Regions from separate parts of the Pseudomonas sp. PA-7-1E genome, predicted to be linked through region 1. Evidence: predicted binding sites of a transcription regulator. Region 1 holds the regulator's gene; the other holds the start of a gene.
What was found. The regulator sigma-54, encoded in region 1, starts transcription at its own class of promoters, with help from an activator protein. The targets are predictions, from matches to a motif close to ANTGGCATNNANNTTGCTNT.
Positions count from the first base shown of each region.

Region 2: flgB (flagellar basal body rod protein FlgB) is a predicted target of sigma-54. The motif match lies at 1,427-1,446, and genes of this name have one in related genera.

Region 1 covers NZ_WKFA01000002.1:196,853-200,260, forward strand. The annotation lists gene rapZ (RNase adapter RapZ) at 1-534, opposite strand, end outside; gene ptsN (PTS IIA-like nitrogen regulatory protein PtsN) at 537-1,001, opposite strand; gene hpf (ribosome hibernation-promoting factor, HPF/YfiA family) at 1,012-1,317, opposite strand; gene GIW79_RS02225 (RNA polymerase factor sigma-54) at 1,393-2,886, opposite strand; gene lptB (LPS export ABC transporter ATP-binding protein) at 3,071-3,408, opposite strand, start outside.
Region 2 covers NZ_WKFA01000031.1:4,605-8,012, reverse strand. The annotation lists gene flgD (flagellar hook assembly protein FlgD) at 1-513, opposite strand, end outside; gene flgC (flagellar basal body rod protein FlgC) at 530-973, opposite strand; gene flgB (flagellar basal body rod protein FlgB) at 977-1,384, opposite strand; gene cheR (protein-glutamate O-methyltransferase CheR) at 1,700-2,527, opposite strand; gene GIW79_RS18845 (chemotaxis protein CheV) at 2,570-3,408, opposite strand, start outside.

The DNA.
Region 1 (3,408 bases):
CATGCCCCGCTTGAAGCCAAACGACTCGACCAGAAACGCTGTGCCCGGCTCAGGCTGGTTCAGCAGGCGCAGCTTGATCGCGTCGCGCAACTGATACAGGTTCAGGTTGGTGGTGTTGATCTTCAGGTCGGCCAGGTCAATGATCGGCCCGAGCAGCTTGGTCTCGTCCTCGATGGCTTCGGCCAGGGAACGGTTGGCGCTGCTGAGGGGGTGGCGTCGACGGGTTTCGGAGAAACGCTTGAGCAGGGTCTCTTCGTCGGCATCCAGGTACAGCACATCGCAATGAATGTGCTTGGCACGCACTTCTTCCAACAGTTCCGGGAAGCGCGAGAGGTGGCTGGGCAGGTTGCGCGCATCAATCGAGACCGCAACGAGCGGCTGCGCCAATTCGGTATGGATCAGTGCACGCTCCGCCAGCTCTGGCAGCAGGCCGGCAGGCAGGTTGTCGATGCAATAGAAGCCGTTGTCCTCAAGCACATTGAGGGCGGTGCTCTTACCGGAGCCGGAGCGACCGCTGACGATGATCAAACGCATGATTACTGCCCGTTTTGTTCATCCAGGACAACTTGGTACAACGCTTCATTGCTGGAAGCGCTGCGCAGTTTGTCGCGTACATCCTTGCGGTCTAGCATGCTGGCGATCTGCCGTAGCAGTTCCAGGTGCGCATCGGTGGCGGCTTCCGGGACCAGCAGCACAAACAGCAGGTCGACCGGGGCGCCGTCGATGGCGTCGAAATCAATCGGAGCGTCCAGGTGCATCAGCGCGCTCACGGGTTTATCACAACCTTTGAGGCGGCAGTGGGGGATCGCGATGCCGTTGCCAAAACCGGTGGAGCCGAGTTTTTCACGGGCAATCAGAGCTTCGAAGACATCTTGCATCTCCAGATCCGGAATTTCCCGGGCGATCAGGTTGGCAATTTGTTCGAGGGCGCGCTTTTTACTGCCGCCCGGCACGTTCACGAGGGAACGGCCGGGGGTCAGGATGTTTTCAAGTCGGATCATGGGGGGAGAGTTAACGACCTGTACCTTGCATCAGGTGCAGATTCTTTTCCTTATGCTTTATGAGTTGGCGGTCGAGCTTGTCGTAGAGGGAGTCAATGGCCGCGTACATATCTTCATGTTCCGCATTGGCGACGAGCTTGGCATTCGGTACGTGCAGGGTGGCCTCGATTTTCTGCTTGAGCTTATCGACCTCCATGATGACCTGCACGTTGGTGATCTTGTCAAAATGCCCCGCAAGCTTGTTCAGTTTGCTCTCGGTGTATTCACGCAGGGGCTTGGTGACTTCCAGCTGGTGTCCACTGATGTTGACTTGCATACAGCTTCTCCTTCGTTGCCAGTGCATAAAGCGGTGGGCAGGAATACCCACCACTGGAACGCTGTGGCCCGCCCGTCACATCAACCGCTTACGCTCGCTGGAAGGCGCGATCCCTAGGGACTCGCGGTACTTGGCGACGGTTCGACGGGCGACCTGAATGCCTTGTGCCTCCAGTAAACCAGCGATCTTGCTGTCACTCAACGGCTTTTTCTGATTTTCAGCGGCAACCAGTTTTTTGATGATCGCACGGATCGCCGTGGACGAGCATTCACCGCCTTCAGAGGTGCTGACGTGGCTGGAGAAAAAGTATTTCAGCTCATAAATACCCCGTGGGGTATGCATGAATTTCTGCGTGGTAACCCGGGAAATCGTCGATTCATGCATGCCGACGGCTTCGGCGATGTCGTGCAGCACGAGAGGCTTCATGGCCTCGTCGCCGTACTCCAGGAAACCGCGCTGGTGTTCGACGATCTGGGTTGCGACTTTCATCAGGGTTTCGTTGCGGCTTTGCAGGCTCTTGATGAACCACCGCGCTTCCTGCAACTGGTTGCGCATGAAGGTGTTATCGGCGCTGGTGTCGGCGCGGCGCACAAAACCTGCGTATTGCGGGTTGACCCGCAGGCGCGGTACTGACTCCTGGTTCAGCTCCACCAGCCAGCGTTCGTTGTCCTTGCGCACAATGACGTCGGGCACCACATATTCGGCTTCGCTGGACTCGATCTGCGAGCCTGGACGCGGGTTGAGGCTTTGCACCAGTTCGATGACCTGGCGCAAGTCATCTTCCTTGAGCTTCATACGGCGCATCAGTTGGCTGTAGTCGCGACTGCCCAGCAGGTCGATGTAGTCACTGACCAAGCGTTGCGCTTCCGTGAGCCATGGCGTCTTGGCCGGTAATTGGCGCAGTTGCAGTAACAGGCACTCGCTGAGTGTGCGTGCGCCGATGCCTGCGGGCTCGAATTGCTGGATGCGGTGCAGGACGGCTTCGATTTCGTCCAGTTCGATATCCAGTTCCGGGTCGAAGGCCTCGAGGATCTCGTCGAGGGTTTCGTCCAGGTAACCCTGATTATTGATGCAATCGATCAGGGTTACCGCGATCAGGCGATCGGTATCGGACATCGGCGCCAGGTTCAGTTGCCACAGCAAGTGGCTCTGAAGGCTCTCGCCCGCCGACGTGCGGGTAGTGAAATCCCACTCGTCATCATCGCTGCTTGGCAGGCTGCTGGCGCTGGTCTGGTAGACGTCTTCCCAGGCGGTGTCCACGGGAAGCTCGTTGGGAATGCGTTCGTTCCAGTCGCCTTCCTCCAGGTTGTCCACCGTCGGGGCGGTTTCCTGATAGGAGGGTTCCTGCACGTCGGAATTGGGTTTTTGCTCGATGTTATCGGCCAGAGGATCTGCGTTATCGAAGTCGTCGCCTTCTTCCTGGCGTTCGAGCATCGGATTGGACTCCAGGGCCTCCTGGATCTCCTGTTGCAGGTCCAGGGTCGACAATTGGAGCAGGCGGATGGCCTGTTGCAGCTGCGGTGTCATCGTCAGCTGCTGGCCCATTCTCAGGACTAGCGATGGTTTCATGGCAGGGGCTTAACACCTTATTCGCCGGCGCAATGCGCCATCCACGACAGGGCGCGTGAGCGCCAAACATAAGCAAATTATATGCCTGATCTCGGGGCCTTTGCCTAGAGCGCGGTAACAATAAAAAAACCGAGGTTTCCATTGACTCCCGCACGCTCCAGGTAAGAGCGCGATACCCCTGTGTTTACAGGCGGAACTCGTGACCCAGGTACACTTCCTTCACCAGCTCGTTGGCCAGGATGGTTTCGGCATCGCCTTCGGCAATCAGCTGACCATCGTTGACGATATACGCGGTTTCGCAGATATCGAGGGTTTCGCGCACGTTGTGATCGGTGATCAGCACGCCAATGCCCTTGGCCTTGAGGTGATGGATGATCTGCTTGATGTCGCCCACCGAAATCGGGTCGACGCCGGCAAAGGGTTCATCCAGCAGGATGAATTTCGGCGCGGTCGCCAGGGCGCGGGCGATTTCCACGCGACGACGTTCACCACCGGACAAGCTCATGCCGAGGTTGTCGCGAA
Region 2 (3,408 bases), on a different contig from region 1:
GTTCTTGCCGTCCCAGATAAAGCTCTGGCTGCCGGCACTCTGCGCGCCCATATCCACGGTGCGTACGACGTTGCCGTCCTTGTCGGTGATCTTGACGGACACGTTGCCCACCGCCGATGGCACCGCCACTGAACCGTTCATGCTCTTGCTGGTATCCACCATGGCTTTGTCGGTCTGGATAATGATCGACCGCCCCACCAGCGACGAAGCCTGCAGCGCTTGAGAAGAGCTGAAGTTGCTGGAGATGTTGTTCACCGAGTCGTTCAGGGTGTTGATGCCTTCCAGGCTGCTGAACTGGGCAAGCTGGGCCACGAACGCGCCGTTGTCCTGGGGCGACAGCGGGTTCTGGTTTTTCAGCTGGGTCACCAGCAACTGCAGGAATGCGTCCTTGCCCAGCGCCTGGTTACCCGTGGCCGCTTTGGAAACATTCGAGACATTGTTCGACGCGTCCTTGACCTTGGAGTTGAACAGGTCCTGGACAGCCGTGTTGTTTGACGTATCAACGATGGCCATTATTTGGCGCCCCTTATCACTGACCCAGGGTCAGGACCTTCTGCATCATGGTTTTGGCGGTGTTCATCATTTCCGCGTTGGTCTGGAACGAGCGGCTGGCGGAAATCATGTCAGCCATTTCCTCGACCACGTTGACGTTGGGGTAGTAGACGTAACCCTTTTCGTTCGCGGCAGGATGGTTGGGCTCGTAACGGGCCTCCAGGTTGCTCTGGTCTTCGACCACGCCCAACACCTGCACGCCGGAGCCGGCTGCGTCCTGATTCTGGAACAGCGACTCGCTGCCGCCTGCCTGGCCACCCTGGAACATGGTGGCGAATACCGGATGGCGGGCGCGATAGGTCTGGTCAATGCTCGAGGAGACGGTCTCGGCGTTGGCGATGTTACTGGCGACGGTGTTCAAACGCGTGGTCTGCGCGCTCATGCCACTGCCGGCAATATTGAAAACACTGGACAGGGACATGGCTTACTCTCCGCGCAGGGCTGACATCAGCCCTTTGAATTTGCTGTTGAGCAGGGTGAAGCTGGCTTGGAAGTTCACCGAGTTTTCGGCGTAGTTCGATTGCTCCAGCTGGGCGTCAACGGTGTTCTGGTCGATCGACGGCTGCATCGGCGTGCGATACAGCAGCGACTCGTCACCATTGCCCAGGCCTTGCGCTTCGATATGACGGCTATTGGTCATGTTCAAGGCGAAGGTGCCGTTCTTGGTCTTGTCCTGTTGTGCGGCGAGCACGGCGGAGAAGTCCAGGTCCCGAGCTTTGTAGTTCGGGGTGTCGGCGTTGGCGATGTTGTTGGCCAGGACTTCGGCACGCTGGGCGCGGAAGCCCAGGGCTTGTTCGTGGATACCGAGCGCTTTATCGAAGCTGATGCTCATGGCGGAAACCTTTAGGCTGACCTGCTGTTCGTTAGCAGGGTTATAGCAAGGTGTATGCCAAACTTGCGAGAGCCCCGTATATCAAGGGTTTCGAAGGGAGTTGCCGGCGACTATGCCAGAAAAGCGGCAAGCGATTTCCGCGTAGTGCCAGTAAAGCGGCAATGGGCAGTTGCCGCTTTACGCCAGCTTGCCGAGAAAACAAATGTGGGAGCTGGCTTGCCTGCGATGGCGGAGTGCCTGCCGACCTATTCGTCGACTGACAAAACGCTATCGCGGGCAAGCCCGGCTCCCACAGTTTTATTGCATACACCCAGGCTACTTGGCCTGGTAGATGATCCCCGGGCTGCATTGCACCATTTGGAAGTGATCCGGCAGCCCATTGAGCGCCTCGGAAGCACCGAGGAACAGATAACCTCCGCGCTTGAGCGTGCCATGGATACGCAGCAGGATGTCTTTCTTCACTTCAGCGGAGAAATAGATCAGCACATTGCGGCAGAACACCATGTCGAACTTGCCCAGGCTGGCGTAGCTGTCGAGCAGATTGAACGAGCGGAATTCGACGCGATTCTTGATCGGCGCCTTGATCGCCCAACGCCCCGCCCCTTTGGGATCGAAGTAACGTTGAAGGCGCTCCTGGGACAAGCCTCGGCCCAACGCCAGGCTGTCGTACTCACCGGTCTTGCAGTTGGTGAGCATAGTGCCGGACAAGTCCGTGGCCACAATTTGCGCGCCGGCTTTCAACTGGCCCATGTTGGTCCGCTCGAACTCGTCGATGGACATCGAGATCGAGTACGGCTCCTGCCCCGAGGAACAGGCCGCCGACCAGATACGCAGGCGCTGGCCCGGGCTGGCCTTGATGGCTTCCGGCAAGACTTTGTTCTTGAGCACTTCAAAGGGATAGGTATCGCGAAACCACAAGGTTTCGTTGGTAGTCATGGCATCGACCACCATTTCCTTGAGCCCACTGCGCGGCTGCCCCTGGATCCGCTGGACCAACTCACCCAGGGACTTGATGCCCTGCTGTTCCATCAGCTTGTTGAGACGGCTGGATACCAGGTACTGCTTGTTTTCACCGAGCAATATGCCACAGGCTTTTTCCAGGAAGACCCGGAACTGTTCGAAATCCAAATTACCCGTAGACAATGATGCCGCCTCTTAAATCGTGTGACCGCCAGGGGAAATCCCCTAGCCGTGATCTGCTGCCTTGATCCGGTCGACTACCCGGGATGCGAGGTCATCAGGACGGAACTTGGCCAGAAAGTCATCCGCACCGACCTTCTTGACCATTGCCTGATTGAATACCCCCGACAACGAAGTATGCAGGATGATATGCAACTTTTGCATGCGTGGATCGTTACGTATTTCGGCCGTGAGCGTGTAGCCATCCATTTCCGGCATCTCGATGTCAGAGATCATCATCAAGAATTCTTCTTCAGGCCTCTTGCCTTCGTCTGCCAGCTTGCGCAGGTAATCCAAGGCCTGGCGGCCATCATTGAGCGCTACCACCTCAACCCCGACCGTTTGCAGGCAACGCGTGACCTGCTTGCGCGCTACAGAAGAGTCATCCACGGTCAACACACGCAGCGAAACCGCCTTGTGTGCCGTTTCGGCATCCACCACCCCGACGGAAATGGTTTCCGAGGTGGGGGCCACTTCGGCGAGGATCTTCTCCACGTCGATGATTTCCACCAACTGGTTATCGACCCGCGTCACCGCCGTCAGGTAGTGATCGCGCCCCGTGCCCTTGGGCGGCGGATGGATTTCTTCCCAGTTCATATTGACGATGCGCTCCACCGATCGCACCAGGAAACCCTGGGTCTTGGTGTTGTATTCGGTGATGATCACGAAGGGGTTCTGGCGGTCTTGCAAACCCGCGGCCCCCGTGGCCATGGCCAGGTCAAGAATCGGAATGGTCGCGCCACGGATGTTGGCCACGCCGCACACCACTGGACTGGACTTGGGCATGATCGTCAACTTGGGACATTGCAGCACTTCACGCACTTTAAACACGTTGATGCCATACA